Regions from separate parts of the Enterobacter cloacae complex sp. IR5418 genome, predicted to be linked through region 2. Evidence: predicted binding sites of a transcription regulator. Region 2 holds the regulator's gene; each other region holds the start of a gene.

What was found. Region 2 encodes PurR, which represses purine synthesis genes. Its sites were predicted from a motif close to CANGCAAACGTTTGCNTG; they were not measured.
Region 1: pyrC (dihydroorotase) is a predicted target of PurR. The motif match lies at 1,545-1,562, and genes of this name have one in related genera.
Region 3: purM (phosphoribosylformylglycinamidine cyclo-ligase) is a predicted target of PurR. The motif match lies at 2,352-2,369, and genes of this name have one in related genera.
Region 4: gltS (sodium/glutamate symporter) is a predicted target of PurR. The motif match lies at 1,557-1,574, and genes of this name have one in related genera.

Annotation. Positions count from the first base shown of each region.
Region 1 is NZ_JBMKHS010000013.1:86,913-91,127, forward strand. It holds gene mdtH (multidrug efflux MFS transporter MdtH) at 1-836, shown strand, start outside; gene ACOTX7_RS12520 (lipoprotein) at 936-1,496, shown strand; gene pyrC (dihydroorotase) at 1,625-2,671, shown strand; gene dinI (DNA damage-inducible protein I) at 2,746-2,991, shown strand; gene bssS (biofilm formation regulator BssS) at 3,266-3,520, shown strand; gene solA (N-methyl-L-tryptophan oxidase) at 3,636-4,215, shown strand, end outside.
Region 2 is NZ_JBMKHS010000047.1:12,971-17,185, forward strand. It holds gene ACOTX7_RS21975 (MFS transporter) at 1-1,079, opposite strand, end outside; gene ACOTX7_RS21980 (YnhF family membrane protein) at 1,241-1,330, opposite strand; gene purR (HTH-type transcriptional repressor PurR) at 1,628-2,653, shown strand; gene punR (DNA-binding transcriptional activator PunR) at 2,671-3,582, opposite strand; gene punC (purine nucleoside transporter PunC) at 3,696-4,215, shown strand, end outside.
Region 3 is NZ_JBMKHS010000001.1:248,375-252,589, forward strand. It holds gene upp (uracil phosphoribosyltransferase) at 1-516, opposite strand, end outside; gene ACOTX7_RS01165 (6-phospho-beta-glucosidase) at 733-2,163, opposite strand; gene purM (phosphoribosylformylglycinamidine cyclo-ligase) at 2,430-3,467, shown strand; gene purN (phosphoribosylglycinamide formyltransferase) at 3,464-4,105, shown strand.
Region 4 is NZ_JBMKHS010000009.1:6,368-10,582, forward strand. It holds gene xanP (xanthine/proton symporter XanP) at 114-1,505, opposite strand; gene gltS (sodium/glutamate symporter) at 1,730-2,932, shown strand; gene recG (ATP-dependent DNA helicase RecG) at 2,936-4,215, opposite strand, start outside.

The DNA of each region.
Region 1 (4,215 bases), on a different contig from region 2:
TCAAGCTTATCCGTCCGCAACACCGGGGCCGCTTCTTCTCAATTTTGATGATGCAGGACAGCGCCGGTGCGGTCGTGGGCGCTCTGCTGGGAAGCTGGCTGCTGCAATACGATTTCCGTCTGGTCTGCGCCACCGGCGCGGTACTGTTTATTCTCTGCGCGCTGTTTAACGGTCTGTTCCTCCCGGCGTGGAAGCTGTCGACGGTTAAAGCGCCAGTGCGGGAAGGGCTTGACCGCGTGCTGAGCGATAAACGCTTCGTCACGTATGTGTTAACGCTGACCGGGTACTACATGCTCGCCGTGCAGGTCATGCTGATGCTGCCGATTATGGTTAACGATATTGCAGGCACACCCGCAGCGGTGAAATGGATGTATGCCATTGAAGCCTGCCTCTCTTTGACCCTGCTCTATCCAATTGCCCGCTGGAGCGAGCGCCGCTTCCGGCTTGAGCACCGTCTGATGGCCGGACTGCTGCTGATGACGCTGAGCATGATGCCCATCGGTCTGGTGAGTTCGCTTCAGCAACTGTTTATGCTGATCTGCACTTTCTACATTGGCTCAATCATTGCCGAGCCAGCCCGTGAAACGCTGAGCGCGTCACTTGCCGACGCCCGGGCCCGTGGCAGCTACATGGGGTTCAGCCGTCTCGGACTGGCGCTTGGCGGCGCACTGGGTTATACCGGTGGCGGCTGGCTGTTCGATGCCGGAAAAGCGCTTCATCAGCCGGAACTGCCGTGGGTCATGCTCGGCAAGGTCGGCTTTATGACGCTGATTGCCCTCTGGTGGCAGTTCAGTGATAAACGCAGCACCCGCGGGATGCTGGAGCCTGGCGCATAGCCTCCTTTCACTATCAGTTTTTTCTGCTGGTTTCTGTAGGATCACCCTGACATACTGGCGTATCAGGACAGATGCGCCGATTTTATGTTGAGGAACGCCATGAAAAAGATCGTTATTGCCGCTGCGTTAATTGTCAGTGGTCTGCTGGTGGGTTGTAACCAGCTTACGCAGTACACCGTCAGTGAGCAGGAGATTAATCAGGCGCTGGAAAAACATAATAACTTTTCAAAAGATATCGGCGTACCCGGCCTTGCGGATGCGCATATCGTCCTGACGAATCTCGCCAGCCAGATTGGGCGCGAAGAGCCGAACAAAGTCACCCTTTCCGGCGATGCCAGCCTGGACATGACCTCGCTCTTCGGCAATCAGAAAGCGGACATCAAGCTGAAGCTCAAGGCGCTGCCGGTGTTCAATAAAGAGAAAGGGGCAATTTTCCTGCAAGAGATGGAAATCGTCGATGCAGTAGTGACGCCGGATAAAATGAAACCGGTGCTGCAAACGCTGATGCCTTATCTCAACCAGTCGTTGCAGAACTACTTTAACCAACAGCCTGCCTATGTTCTGAGCGAAGACAAGAGCAAAGGCGAATCTCTGGCGAAAAAACATGCCAAAGGGATAGAGGTGAAACCGGGTGAAATCATCATTCCTTTCACCGACTAAACATGACGGGCGCTGAGGCGCCCGTTTTTTTTAACGGAATAGTGTGCAAACGAAAACGTTTCCGCTTATGATTTGTGTCCGGCAAAAACAGCCATCTTATGACTGATCCCTTTCAAGCCGGAGCTTCCATGACTGTACAATCCCAGGTTCTCAAAATCCGCCGCCCAGACGACTGGCATATCCATCTTCGTGATGGCGACATGCTGAAAACCGTCGTGCCGTATACCAGCGAAATTTATGGCCGTGCGATTGTTATGCCTAACCTGGTTCCGCCAGTCACTACCGTCGAGGCCGCGATTGCCTATCGCCAGCGTATCCTTGATGCCGTTCCGGCCGGGCACGATTTTACCCCGTTAATGACCTGCTACCTGACGGACTCGCTGGATCCCAATGAGGTTGAGCGCGGGTTTAACGAAGGTGTGTTCACCGCCGCGAAGCTCTACCCGGCGAATGCCACCACCAACTCCAGCCATGGGGTGACCAGCATCGACGCCATCATGCCCGTCCTGGAGCGTATGCAAAAACTGGGAATGCCGCTGCTGGTGCACGGGGAAGTGACCCACGCTGACATTGATATTTTCGATCGCGAAGCCCGTTTTATTGAAACGGTCATGGAGCCGCTGCGCCAGCGTCTGCCGGGGCTGAAAGTGGTGTTTGAACACATTACGACCAAAGATGCCGCAGAGTATGTCCGGGATGGCAATGAGCTGATTGCCGCCACCATTACCCCGCAGCACCTGATGTTTAACCGTAACCACATGCTGGTGGGCGGTGTTCGTCCACATCTGTATTGTCTGCCGATCCTCAAGCGCAATATTCACCAGCAGGCGTTGCGTGAGCTGGTTGCCAGCGGCTTCCCTCGCGCGTTTCTCGGCACGGATTCCGCCCCGCATGCCCGTCACCGTAAAGAGGCGAGCTGCGGCTGTGCAGGCTGCTTTAACGCGCCGACCGCCCTGGCAAGTTACGCAACCGTGTTTGAAGAGATGAATGCATTAGACTATTTCGAAGCCTTCTGCTCCCTCAACGGCCCACGTTTCTACGGTCTGCCCGTCAATGACACGTTCATTGAGCTGGAGCGTAAAGACAGCCAGGTTGAAGCATCGATTGCACTTACCGATGATACGCTGATCCCCTTCCTGGCCGGTGAAACCGTAAGCTGGTCGGTAAAACGCTAAAAAAATCGTCCCCCCTGTTGCCAAACAGACAAGATAACTGTATAAATAAACAGTATATTACACAGGGGGCATTTATGCGTATTGAAGTCACCATTGCCAAAACCACCGTCCTGCCTGCTGGCGCACTCGACGCTCTGGCAGGTGAGCTATCCCGACGTATTAACAGCACTTTTCCTGAAAACGATGGCGCCGTAACGGTACGTTATGCGACGGCAAACCATCTTTCCGTCATCGGCGGCGCGAAAGAAGATAAAGAACGTATCAGCGAAATTTTGCAGGAAACATGGGAAAGCGCCGACGACTGGTTCATCACTGATTAATATTTGCTCCCTCATTGTGTTTTTTTGCCGGGTCGCCCCGGCTTTTTTTCGTTTCGTCTTCTGAAAGTTCAAATTATTTCAGCATCTTCTTAGAAAATCGTGAACAAGATGGCGTTTTATTGTTCGAACAATCCTAAAAAGCAGAAAAATGTGTTGCTACCCGTTTATTTTTTCCTTCTTAACCCTTATTAATTGATATACTGAAATTGCTTTCAGAAAAACATGCATTGAACCTCAAAGTCGTTGTCTTCTAACACGCATTAAGGGGGTTATAATGGAAAAGAATAGTGATGTCATCCAGACCCATCCGCTCGTTGGCTGGGATATCAGCACCGTAGACAGCTACGATGCGCTGATGCTGCGTTTGCACTACCAGACCCCAAATCAGCAAAACCGTGATGAAGCGGAAGTTGGACAGACGCTGTGGCTTACAACAGACGTCGCCCGTCAGTTTATCTCTATTTTGGAAGCAGGCATTGCAAAAATAGAATCTGGCGACTATCAGGAAAATGAGTATAAACGGCATTAACCCTTATGCTCCTTTTCACTCAACAGGCACCCTCGCGGTGCCTTATTTATTTCGTTCTTGTATAAGCCCCCATAGTTAATTACTCTGCTAACAAAGCGTTAGTAAAGAGAAGCCTATGAAATACGATTTGATCATTATCGGAAGCGGCTCCGTAGGATCTGCCGCCGGTTATTACGCAACGCAGGCGGGCCTGAAAGTGCTGATGATTGATGCCCACCTCCCTCCCCACTCTGAAGGAAGCCATCACGGCAATACCCGTCTGATCCGTCACGCTTACGGTGAAGGTGAACGTTATGTACCGCTGGTGCTTCGGGCTCAGACGCTGTGGGATGAGCTGGCCGCACTCACCGAAGAACGCATTTTTGAGCGCACCGGGATCATTAACCTTGGTCCAGCCAACTCCACGTTTCTGGCGACCGTCGAGGAGAGCGCGAAAGCCTACCGCCTGGACGTCGAGCGTCTGGATGCGAACGGCATCATGGCGCGCTGGCCGGAAATTTCTGTCCCGGAAGACTACATTGGATTGTTTGAAGCCAATTCCGGGGTACTGCACAGCGAAACGGCCATTAAAACCTGGATTGATCTCGCCGCTAAAGCGGGCTGCGCGCAGTTGTTCAACTGTCCGGTCACGGGTATCACCCACCATGTGGAAGGTTCCACCGTCAACACCTCTGAGGGTGAATATACCGCCACGC
Region 2 (4,215 bases):
ACCGGCACGAAGCTGTAACCCAAACCACCGGAGATCACCGCCCCGCCCGCTGCGGCCCCCAGCGCATTGCCCAGGTTAAACGCGCCGATATTAACGGACGAAGAAAGCCCCGGCGCTTCGTGCGCGACGCGCATCACGCGCATCTGCAACGGTGGCACGACGGCAAAGGTTGCGGCGCCCCACACCACCATGGCAATCGCAGCGCCCACTTCGTTACGCGCCAGCCACGGAATAGCGACCATGATGACAATCAGCAGGGTTAAGAAGCCTTTCAACGTCCCGCTGACGGAGCGGTCGGCAAATTTCCCGCCGAGATAGTTGCCAATCGAAAAACCGACGCCAATCAGCACCAGCATCGCGGTAACATAGAGTGGCGTTGCGTGGGTAATATCGTGCAGCACCGGGGAGATATAGGTATAAAGGGTGAACATCGCCCCCGCCCCCAGCACCGTGGTGAGCAGCGCGGAGAGCACCTGGGGACGCATCAGCACCGCCAGCTCCTTACGCACTTCCGGACGTTCTCCGGCACTCCCCTTTGGCAAAGAGAAGAACAGCGCGACCATGGCGACCACGCCCAGCACCGCGGTGGCGAGGAAAGACATACGCCAGCCGATGGCTTCTCCCAGCCAGGTGGCTGCCGGAACGCCGCCGATATTAGCGATCGTCAGGCCCATAAACATGGTGGCGACCGCACTGGCCTGCTTATGTTTTGGCACCACGCTGGCAGCAACAACCGAGCCCAGTCCGAAGAAGGCGCCATGGTTGAGGCTGGTCAGAATACGGGAAAGCATCAGCGTGGTGTAATCCGGCGAAATTGCGGAAAGCACATTTCCGAGAGTAAAAATTGCCATCAGGAAAATCAGCGCATTGCGGCGCGCACGGTGCGAAAGCAGCAGCGTCATCAGCGGCGCGCCCACCATCACGCCGATCGCGTAGGCGCTGATTAACATACCGGCCGCAGGGATAGAGACGTCCACCCCCCGGGCGATAACAGGCAGTAACCCCATTGGGGAAAATTCAGTGGTGCCAATCCCAAAAGCGCCAATCGCCAGGGCCAGCAGGGGAAAATTGATTTTCATGAATGAACTCCGGATGCCGTGTCCTGACACGACACAGAACTAAGAAGTCAAAAGCATGACATCAATCACAAAAAATGAGAAGTTAACATTTTGGCAAAAGATTTTTGCCGGAGAAGGAACAGTTGCAGAAAGAGAGGGAGAAGCGTCTCCCCCTGTGTAAATCAGTGCAGCGCAGCCGTTAATCCACCGGCGACGATAAGAGCAAGAACAACAATGGTGGTAAACAGCGAAAACTTCAGATCGGTACTCATCAATTTTTCTCCTTTTATTCACCCTACGAAAAGTGAGCTTGCTCATTTTTACACAGTTCAGGTCAAAAATCTTCCAGGATTTAAACGGATATCCACTTTACCTCTTCCCCTTTTCATCAAGATAGGACAAAATTCCACGCTAAATTTATTAGCGTACCGGCCACTGACCCCCTCCTGACGTCCTGTGTCGTTTTCCCGGCGTGTCGCAACTCATGTTTGCGTAATAAGGGTGAGAGAAGGCAAACGTTTACCTTCATATTTTTCAGGAGCTTAGGATATGGTCTGGAGTGACATTTAATGGCAACAATTAAAGACGTAGCAAAACGCGCAAACGTTTCCACTACAACCGTATCACATGTTATTAACAAAACGCGTTTTGTCGCTGAAGAAACACGTAATGCCGTCTGGGCGGCAATCAAAGAACTGCACTACTCGCCGAGTGCGGTCGCCCGTAGCCTGAAGGTTAATCACACCAAATCGATTGGCCTGCTGGCCACCAGCAGTGAAGCGGCCTACTTTGCTGAAATCATCGAAGCCGTAGAAAAAAACTGCTTCCAGAAAGGCTATACCCTGATTCTGGGCAACGCGTGGAACAACATTGAAAAACAGCGCGCTTACCTGTCGATGATGGCGCAAAAGCGCGTGGACGGTCTGCTGGTCATGTGCTCTGAATACCCGGAGTCGGTCCTTTCCATGCTGGAAGAGTATCGCCACATTCCAATGGTGGTGATGGACTGGGGCGAAGCCCGCGCAGACTTCACCGACTCCGTGATTGATAACGCCTTTGAAGGCGGTTACATGGCGGGGCGTTACCTGGTAGAGCGTGGTCACCGTGAGATTGGCGTGATCCCGGGGCCGCTGGAGCGTAACACCGGTGCTGGCCGTCTGGCCGGTTTCATGAAAGCGATGGAAGAGGCGCTGATCACCGTACCGGAAAACTGGATTGTTCAGGGCGACTTTGAGCCGGAGTCGGGCTATCGCGCCATGCAGCAGATCGTCTCCCAGCCACATCGCCCTACCGCGGTGTTCTGCGGCGGCGACATCATGGCGATGGGCGCGCTCTGCGCGGCAGATGAACTCGGCCTGCGCGTCCCGCAGGACATCTCGGTGATTGGCTATGACAACGTGCGCAACGCCCGCTTCTTTACCCCGGCGCTGACCACCATTCACCAGCCAAAAGATTCGCTGGGTGAAACGGCCTTCAATATGCTGATGGACAGGATCGTCAACAAGCGTGAACAGTCCCAGTCCATTGAAGTCCATCCGCGCCTGATTGAACGCCGTTCCGTTGCGGACGGTCCGTTCCGCGACTACCGTCGTTAATCCTTTTACGGGGTCAGCTATGCTGGCCCCCGTAACCACTCCCGGTTCAGCGTTTCGCTGTCACCCAGATAATCCAGCAGCCAGGCCATGGCGGGTGAGACGTCGTTTTGCTGCCACGTCAGACAGCACGCAGCATCCGGGAAGGGATTTTCCAGCGTCAGCGCCACCCACTCCCCCGCGTCGATGCGCGGACGCGCAAAATGCACCGGCACCATGCCAACACACAGCCCCGCGCTCAGACAGGTGGCTGACGACTCCCAGTCCGGCGCGACCACGCGGCGCTGATTATCCAGCAGCCAGGTAATGCGCTTGGGCAGCGAACGGGAAGTATCTTCCAGCACCAGCGAAGGCCAGTTGCGCAAGGTGTCATCGCTCAACGGCCCTTCCAGCGCCGCCAGCGGGTGATCGCGCGCGACTACGCAGGTCCAGCTCAGCATGCCCATGTCGCGAAACGCGTAGCGCCCACCAACCGGGATCGCCTGGGTTGCACCAATCGCCATCTCTGCCCTGCCGTCCGCCAGCGCGTCCCAGACGCCGTTGAACACTTCCTGCGATACACGCAGTTCGACGTCGGAAAAATGACGATAAAAATCGACGATCATCTGCCGGGTCCGTTCCGGCTTAACGATATTATCTACCGCGATTGAGAGATGCCCGCGCCAGCCGTTGGCGATCTGCTGACACTGCTCGCGGGTGATCTGCATTTTTTTGATAACAGACCGCCCTTCTTTCAAAAACCACGCTCCGGCAGGCGTGAGTTCTACATCGCGATGACGCCGCTCAAACAGCGGGACCGCCAGCCATGCTTCAAGCTGACGCACCGTATAGCTGATAGCCGAAGGAACGCGATGCAGCTCCTGGGCGGCACCGGTGAAGCTGCCGTTACGCGCCACGGCATCGACCACTTCAAGGGAATAATCTGACCACATCTTTTGCCTGCAAAATTTTTGAATGGACCCGCCAAATATTAGCGTTTCACAAGCCGCTTTGCACTCCCTACACTCTGCGCCAACGTACACCTGCCTCCTCAGGAGAATAAACAGTGCAACCCAGGAAAGGATTTTTAGTCTGGCTCGGCGGCTTAAGCGTGCTGGGCTTTTTGGCGACCGATATGTATCTGCCCGCGTTCGCCGCGATGCAGGAAGATTTGCAAACCCCTGCCGCCGCCATCAGCGCCAGTTTAAGCTTGTTCCTTGCCGGCTTTGCTTTTGCGCAATTGCTGTGGGGGCCGCTCTCGGATCGTTTTGGCCGTAAACCTGTCCTGTTGCTGGGGCTGGCGATTTTTGCCGTAGGCTGTCTGGGTATGCTGTGGGTCCGCGATGCCGCCTGGCTACTGGCGCTGCGCTTTATTCAGGCGGTCGGCGTCTGTGCCGCAGCGGTCACCTGGCAGGCGCTGGTGACCGATTATTATCCGGCCTCGCGCACTAACCGCATTTTCGCCACCATTATGCCGCTGGTTGGCCTGTCACCGGCCCTCGCCCCGCTGCTGGGCAGCTGGATCCTGGCGCATTTCGACTGGCAGGCCATTTTTGCCACGCTCTTTGCCATCACGCTGGTGCTCA
Region 3 (4,215 bases), on a different contig from region 2:
CGCTTTTTCCAGCGCCGCGATACCTTCCGGCGCCGCGACCAGCACCAGCACTTTAATGCTGCTGCATCCTGCTTGTTTCAGCAGGTCGATGGTGGCGATCATCGAACCACCGGTCGCCAGCATCGGGTCAACCACCAGCGCCATGCGCTCGTCGATATTGGATACCAGCTTCTGGAAGTACGGGACTGGCTCAAGCGTCTCTTCGTTACGGTAGATACCCACCACGCTGATACGCGCGCTTGGAACATGCTCCAGCACGCCTTCCATCATGCCCAGACCCGCACGCAGGATTGGCACAACGGTAATTTTTTTACCTTTGATCTGCTCAACCTGTACCGGGCCGTTCCAGCCTTCGATGGTCACTTTTTCCGTTTCCAGATCGGAGGTCGCTTCGTAGGTCAGCAGGCTGCCCACTTCAGAAGCCAGTTCGCGAAAACGCTTCGTGCTGATGTCATGCTCACGCATCAGGCCCAACTTGTGTTTAACGAGTGGGTGTTTCACTTCCACAATCTTCATTCTCTTTCTCCTCTGAGGTGGCATCCGCAAAAAAATCGCGGGATTATACCGCTTTTTTCGGATTGCGCCATACCCATCTTGCTTGACAGGGATCAAGCAAAGACAAAAAAGCCGGAGGCTGGGCTCCGGCTTGGGTGCGGGATTCTGCCGGGTGGCGCTAACGCTTACCCGGCCTACACATCCCGTAGGCCCGGTAAGCGCAGCGCCACCGGGCAATTATAGCTGCTCGCCGTTGCTCGCAATCACCTGCTTATACCAGTCGAACGATTTCTTCTTACTGCGGTTCAGCGTGCCATTCCCTTCGTTATCTTTATCGACAAAGATAAAGCCGTAGCGTTTTTTCATTTCGCCCGTTCCGGCAGAAACCAAGTCGATACAGCCCCACGGGGTATAACCCATCAGATCCACGCCATCTTCCACTACCGCTTTTTTCATCTCGCGGATGTGCGCTGAAAGGTAGTCGATGCGGTACTGGTCATTCACCGTGCCGTCGCTCTCCTGCACGTCAATCGCGCCAAAGCCGTTTTCAACAATGAACAGCGGCAGCTGATAGTGATCCCAGAACCAGTTCAGGGAGTAGCGCAGCCCGACCGGATCAATCTGCCAGCCCCAGTCGGATTTCTGCACGTACGGGTTAGAGACCAGACTCTTGCTCTCGTCGTAATCCAGCGTCGGGTTATCCGCCGTCGCTTTGGTGGCGAAAGACATGTAGTAGCTGAATCCGATGTAATCCACGCAGCCCTGCGTCAGTGCCGCTTTATCTTCTTCGGTGATATCCAGCGCGAAGCCGCGACGTTCAAAGTAGTTGAGCAGATGCTGCGGATACTTGCCGCGCACGTGGACGTCGGTGAACCAGTAGCGGCGATGCATGGCGTTCATCGCCATCATCATATCGTCCGGGGCACAGGTCAGCGGATAGATCGGACACATAGCAATCATGCAGCCGATTTGTAGCGACGGGTTGATCTCGCGCCCCGCTTTCACCGCCAGGGCACTGGCCACCAGTTCATAGTGCGCCGCCTGGAACATCACCGGCTCGCGGTCTTCTCCCGGCGCATACTTCAGCCCGGAGTTGGTAAATGGCGCAAAGTCTTCGTGGAAGTTAGCCTGGTTGTTGATCTCGTTAAAGGTCATCCAGTACTTCACTTTATGCTGGTAGCGCTCAAAAACGACCTTCGCAAAGCGGACAAAGAAGTCGATCAGCTTACGGTTGCGCCAGCCGCCATATTCCGTGACCAGGTGGAAAGGCATCTCGAAGTGGGAAAGCGTAATAACCGGTTCGATGCCGTGCTTCAGGCACTCGTCGAACAGATCGTCATAGAATTTGAGTCCCGCTTCGTTCGGCTCCAGCTCGTCGCCTTTCGGGAAGATTCGTGTCCAGGCGATGGAGGTGCGGAAGCATTTGAACCCCATCTCGGCAAAGAGTTTGATGTCTTCTTTATAACGGTGATAGAAATCGATGGCTTCGTGGTTTGGGTAATTTTTCCCCTCAAGAACGCCATTGGTGATTTCACGCGGTACACCGTGGGCGCCTGCCGTCATGACATCGGCAACGCTTACGCCCTTGCCGCCCTCTTTCCAGCCGCCTTCAAGCTGGTGCGCCGCCACGGCCCCACCCCACAGAAAACCTGCTTTAAATCCTGACATTCGCTTTCCCTCATTCTGCGTTATTTTCTGCAAAAACAGTTACAGAAACCGGTTTCAGTTTGATGATGTGCAAAGGGGATAGCCGTTGCAAGCAGATCGCCGAAACCGGTTTCATTTTCGTGAACAGAGTCAAGTTTGTTGACCTGGACAACACGCACAGAAAAAAAGATCCCCGCGCCGAGAATAGGCTCGCAAACGTTTGCCTGGACTGTTAGAATTGCGCCGATTTTTCTTACTAGCTATGCAATCGCGTGGGGATTTAAGCCGTGACCAACAAAACTTCTCTCAGCTACAAAGATGCCGGTGTTGATATTGACGCAGGTAATGCGCTGGTTGACCGAATCAAAGGTGTGGTGAAAAAAACCCGCCGCCCGGAAGTGATGGGTGGCCTGGGTGGATTCGGCGCACTGTGCGCACTGCCGCAAAAATATCGTGAACCTGTGCTGGTCTCGGGTACGGATGGTGTCGGTACAAAACTGCGCCTGGCGATGGATCTTAAGCGTCACGATACGATCGGTATCGATCTGGTGGCGATGTGCGTCAACGACCTGGTGGTACAGGGTGCTGAGCCGCTGTTCTTCCTGGATTACTACGCGACCGGCAAGCTGGACGTGGATACCGCAGCCAGCGTCATTAACGGTATCGCCGAAGGCTGTCTGCAATCCGGCTGCGCGCTGGTCGGCGGTGAAACCGCTGAAATGCCAGGCATGTATCACGGTGAAGATTATGACGTCGCAGGCTTCTGCGTCGGCGTGGTAGAAAAATCAGAAATTATCGACGGCAGCAAAGTGGCTGACGGCGATGTGCTGGTTGCACTGGCCTCCAGCGGGCCGCACTCCAACGGCTACTCTCTGGTGCGTAAAATCCTCGAAGTGAGCGGCAGCGATCCGCTGACCACCGAGCTGGACGGCAAACCGCTGGCCGATCACCTGCTGGCCCCGACCCGCATTTACGTGAAAAACGTGCTGGATCTGATTGAGAACGTCGACGTTCACGCCATCGCTCACCTCACCGGCGGCGGCTTCTGGGAAAACATTCCGCGCGTGCTGCCGGACAATACCCAGGCGGTGATCGACGCATCCTCATGGCAGTGGCCGTCCGTCTTCAACTGGCTGCAAACCGCAGGCAACGTGAGCGATCACGAAATGTACCGCACCTTTAACTGCGGCGTTGGCATGGTTATCGCCCTGCCAGCAAGCGAAGCGGATAAAGCGGTTAAGCTGCTGACAGAAAAAGGTGAAAACGCGTGGAAAATCGGTACGATTAAAGCTTCCGATTCCGAACAGCGTGTGGTCATTGAATGAAAAACATCGTGGTGCTTATTTCCGGCAACGGAAGCAATTTGCAGGCAATCATAGACGCCTGCAAACAGAAGAAAATAAATGGCACCATTCGGGCAGTATTCAGCAATAAGGCCGATGCGTTCGGCCTTGAGCGCGCGCGGGAAGCGAACATTCCTGCGCACGCGCTGGAAGCCAGCCAGTTCGCCGGGCGTGAAGCCTTTGACCGTGAGCTGGTGCAGGAGATTGACGCCTACGCGCCTGACGTGGTGGTGCTGGCGGGCTATATGCGTATCCTCAGCCCGGCGTTTGTTGCACACTACGCCGGACGACTGCTCAATATCCACCCTTCCCTGCTGCCAAAATACCCCGGCCTGCACACCCATCGTCAGGTACTGGAGAACGGCGATGAGGAGCACGGCACCTCCGTGCATTTCGTCACCGACGAGCTGGACGGCGGCCCGGTCATTTTGCAGGCAAAAGTACCGGTCTTTGACGGCGACAACGAAGACGACGTGACCGAACGCGTGCAGACGCAAGAGCACGCCATTTATCCGCTGGTGGTAAGCTGGTTTGTCGACGGACGTCTGGAGATGCGCAACGGCGCCGCGTGGCTGGACGGCGTGAAGTTGCCCCCGCAGGGTTATGCGGCCGAAGAGTAGTCTGTTTAAATTGCCCGGCGGCGCTTTGCTTGCACAGGCCTGCGGTCCCGTAGGTCATGGTAAGCGCAGCGCCACCCCCTCCCCCAACCCTCTAAAATCCCCAACAAAAA
Region 4 (4,215 bases), on a different contig from region 2:
CCTTCCCGCGAAACGCACATAAGGGTGTTATGCACGATTTATGCGCAATGCTCAAGGCGGGAATGGTGTAAAGAGATGTCACGGCAGGCATTGACAGCCTGCCGTGTGGGGGATCAGTTCTTTTCAGGCGGGAAAATGAGATTCAGCACGATAGCGGTAATACCGCCCGCGGCAATGCCGGAAGAGAGCAGGTTTTTCACCCAGTCCGGAGCAAATTGCAAAATCAACGGCTGCTGGGAGACGCCAAGCCCTACGGCGAGAGACAGCGCGATAATCATGATAGCGCGGCGGTTCAGCGGCTCGCGTGAAACAATACGCACGCCGGAGGCGGCAATGGTGCCAAACATGACCAGCGTCGCGCCACCCAGTACCGGCTCGGGAATGTGCTGGACAAAGCCGCTCACCGCCGGGAACAGGCCGAGGACCACCAGCATCAGCGCCACCACGAAGCCCACGTAGCGGCTGGCCACGCCGGTCAGCTGGATCACGCCGTTGTTCTGGCCGAAGCAGGAGTTCGGGAAGGTGTTGAACACCGCCGAGACAAACGAGTTCAGACCGTTCGCCAGCACGCCGCCCTTCAGACGCTTCATATACAGCGGGCCAGAGACCGGCTGCTCGGATACGTCGGAGGTGGCAGTGATATCGCCAATGGTTTCCAGCGAGGTGATCATAAAGACCAGCATCAGCGGCAGCAGCAGGCTCCAGTCAATGCCCAGACCGTAGTAAAGCGGCGTTGGCACGGTAATCAACGCGCTGTTGGTCGGCGCGGTGTTTTCCGGCAGCATACCCATCGCCCACGCCAGCAGGTAACCGGCCGCCATGGCGATCACCAGCGATGCCACTCGCAGGTACGGGTTACGCTGGCGGTTAAGCAGAATAATGATCGCCAGCACTACGCCTGCCAGCAGCAGGTTTTTTGGCGCGCCGAAGGTGTGGTCGTTCATTGCCGCGTAGCCGCCACCGATGGAGGTCAGACCCACCTGAATCAGCGACAGGCCGATAATCATCACCACCACGCCGGAGACCAGCGGGGTGATCACGCGGCGCGCCAGGTGCAGAACGCGGGAGATGATCATCTCTGTGCAGCTTGCCAGCATCAGGGTGCCGAAAAGCGCCGCCATCATGGTCGGGACATCTGCGCCGCCGGTTTTCAGTGCCGTACCGCCCATGATCAGCGGCGCCACGAAGTTAAAGCTGGTGCCCTGAATCGACAGTAACCCCGAACCCACCGGACCCCACGCTTTAATTTGAATAATGGAGGCCACGCCGGAAGCGAACAGCGACATACTGATGATATGTTGGGTATCCTGTGCCGGTAACCCCAGCGCCTGGCAAATCAACAGCGCCGGCGTAATGACCGCAACGAACATCGCCAGCAGGTGCTGGCAGGCGGCAAAGAGGGTCTGAGGCAACGGGGGACGATCTTCAAGGCGGTAAATCAGTTCGCTGTTTTGCTTCTGCGCAATCGGTTGCGCATCAGAAGACTCCAGAGTGTTAACAGACATCGGCGGCAATCCCACGGTGGAAAAGCGGGCATTTTATCTGACCACCTGGTAAAAGCAAACGATTGCCAGCAAAAAAAAGAGAGAAAATCTGCCGATGTGAGCAGGTTTTCTACAACGAAGAGGAAAAAAAAATTACACTTTTCGCGCCGGTGGCTCATGACGAGTGTAACCCGGCCCAGGATAACGCCGCGTGTGTATGGAACACGCGCATAACAGGAGCCTCTATGATTCATCTCGATACGTTATCGACCCTTGTTGCTGCAACGCTGGTTCTTCTGCTTGGTCGCAAGCTGGTACACAGTGTTTCCTTTCTGAAAAAGTACACCATTCCTGAACCTGTCGCCGGTGGATTGCTGGTGGCGCTGGCCCTGCTGGTACTGAAAAAAAGCATGGGCTGGGAAATCGATTTTGATATGTCCCTGAAAGATCCGTTGATGCTGGCCTTCTTTGCCACAATCGGCCTGAACGCCAACCTCGCAAGCCTTCGTTCGGGCGGCAAGGTGCTGGGCGTGTTTCTGATTGTCGTGGTGGGCCTGCTGCTGATGCAAAACGCCATCGGTATCGGTATGGCGTCATTGCTGGGACTGGATCCGCTGATGGGTCTGCTGGCGGGGTCGATTACCCTGTCAGGCGGCCACGGAACGGGCGCGGCGTGGAGCAAGCTGTTCATCGAACGCTATGGCTTTGAAAACGCAACGGAAGTGGCGATGGCCTGCGCGACCTTTGGCCTGGTGCTCGGCGGGCTGATTGGCGGCCCGGTGGCGCGCTATCTGGTTAAACACTCCACCACGCCGGAAGGCCGACCAGACGATGAAATGGTGCCGACCGCCTTCGAAAAACCGGACGTTGGCCGCAGCATCACCTCGCTGGTAATGATTGAAACCATCGCCATGATTGCCATCTGCCTCACCGTGGGCAAAATTGTTGCGCAATGGCTGGCGGGAACGGCTTTCGAACTGCCAACCTTTGTCTGCGTGCTGTTTATCGGGGTGATCCTGAGCAACGGTCTGGCGCAGATGGGCTTCTACCGCGTCTTTGAGCGCGCGGTGTCCGTGCTCGGGAACGTCAGCCTGTCGCTGTTCCTGGCGATGGCGCTGATGAGCCTCAAGCTGTGGGAACTGGCCTCGCTGGCGCTGCCGATGGTGGCGATCCTGGCGGTGCAGGCCGTGTTCATGGCGCTGTATGCCATCTTTGTTACCTGGCGCATGATGGGCAAAAACTATGATGCGGCGGTACTGGCTGCGGGTCACTGTGGATTTGGTCTGGGAGCGACACCAACGGCCATCGCGAATATGCAGGCGATCACCGAACGGTTCGGCCCGTCGCACATGGCGTTTCTGGTGGTGCCGATGGTGGGCGCATTCTTCATTGATATCGTCAACGCGCTGGTCATTAAGCTTTACCTGATGCTGCCGATGTTTGGCTGACCGTCAGGCGTTGGAATACCGCTCGGTTTCCGGCATCCAGCGTTCAATTAACGCTGCCGCCTGTTCGGGGTAGCGTTCATGAATATGACGCGCAAGGCGTTGTACTTCGGGGATCATGGCCTGATCGCGCAGCAAATCCGCCACTTTAAATTCGGCGTTACCCGTCTGACGCGTGCCAAGCAGTTCGCCCGGGCCGCGGATCTCCAGGTCTTTTTGCGCAATAACGAAGCCGTCATTGCTGTCGCGTAATACCTGCAAACGCATCTGCGCGGTTTTCGACAGCGGGGCTTTATACAGCAGTACGCAGTGAGAGGCGATTGCGCCACGACCCACGCGGCCTCGCAGCTGGTGGAGCTGTGCCAGGCCCAGACGCTCCGGGTTCTCAATAATCATCAGGCTGGAGTTTGGCACGTCCACGCCCACTTCGATGACCGTGGTCGCAACGAGTAAATGCAGCTCGCCCTGTTTGAACGACTGCATCACCGCCTGCTTCTCGGCAGGCTTCATACGCCCGTGAACCAGACCGACGTTCAGCTCCGGCAGGGCGAGCTTTAACTCTTCCCACGTGGCTTCGGCGGCCTGCGCTTCCAGCAACTCCGACTCTTCAATCAGGGTGCAGACCCAGTACGCCTGACGCCCTTCCTGCGTACAGGCGTTGCGCACGCGGTCAATGATGTCGCTGCGGCGCGTGTCCGGAATGGCGACCGTCGTCACCGGCGTACGGCCAGGCGGCAGCTCGTCGATGGTGGAGGTATCCAGATCGGCATAGGCCGTCATCGCCAGGGTGCGCGGAATAGGCGTGGCGGTCATGATCAGCTGATGCGGGTGGAAGCCCTGTTGCAGACCTTTCTCCCACAGCGCCAGACGCTGATGAACACCAAAGCGGTGCTGTTCGTCGATAATGACCAGCGCCAGGCCGTTAAACTGCACCTGTTCCTGGAAAATGGCGTGCGTGCCGACAATCATCTGCACCTGCCCGCTGGCAATGGCTTCCTGCTGCGCAAGGCGTGCTTTGCCCTTCTGCTTCCCGGCCAGCCAGCCCACTTCGATTCCCAGCGGGGCGAACCAGTTACGGAAATTGTTGGCGTGCTGCTCGGCCAGCAGTTCCGTCGGCGCCATCAGCGCCACCTGCTTGCCATGGGCGATGGCGCGTAAAGCAGCCAGCGCGGCGACCAGCGTTTTCCCGGAACCCACGTCGCCCTGCACCAGGCGCATCATTGGCACATCCAGCGCCATATCGCGTTCGATTTCGGCAGTCACCCGTGCCTGGGCGCCGGTGGGTT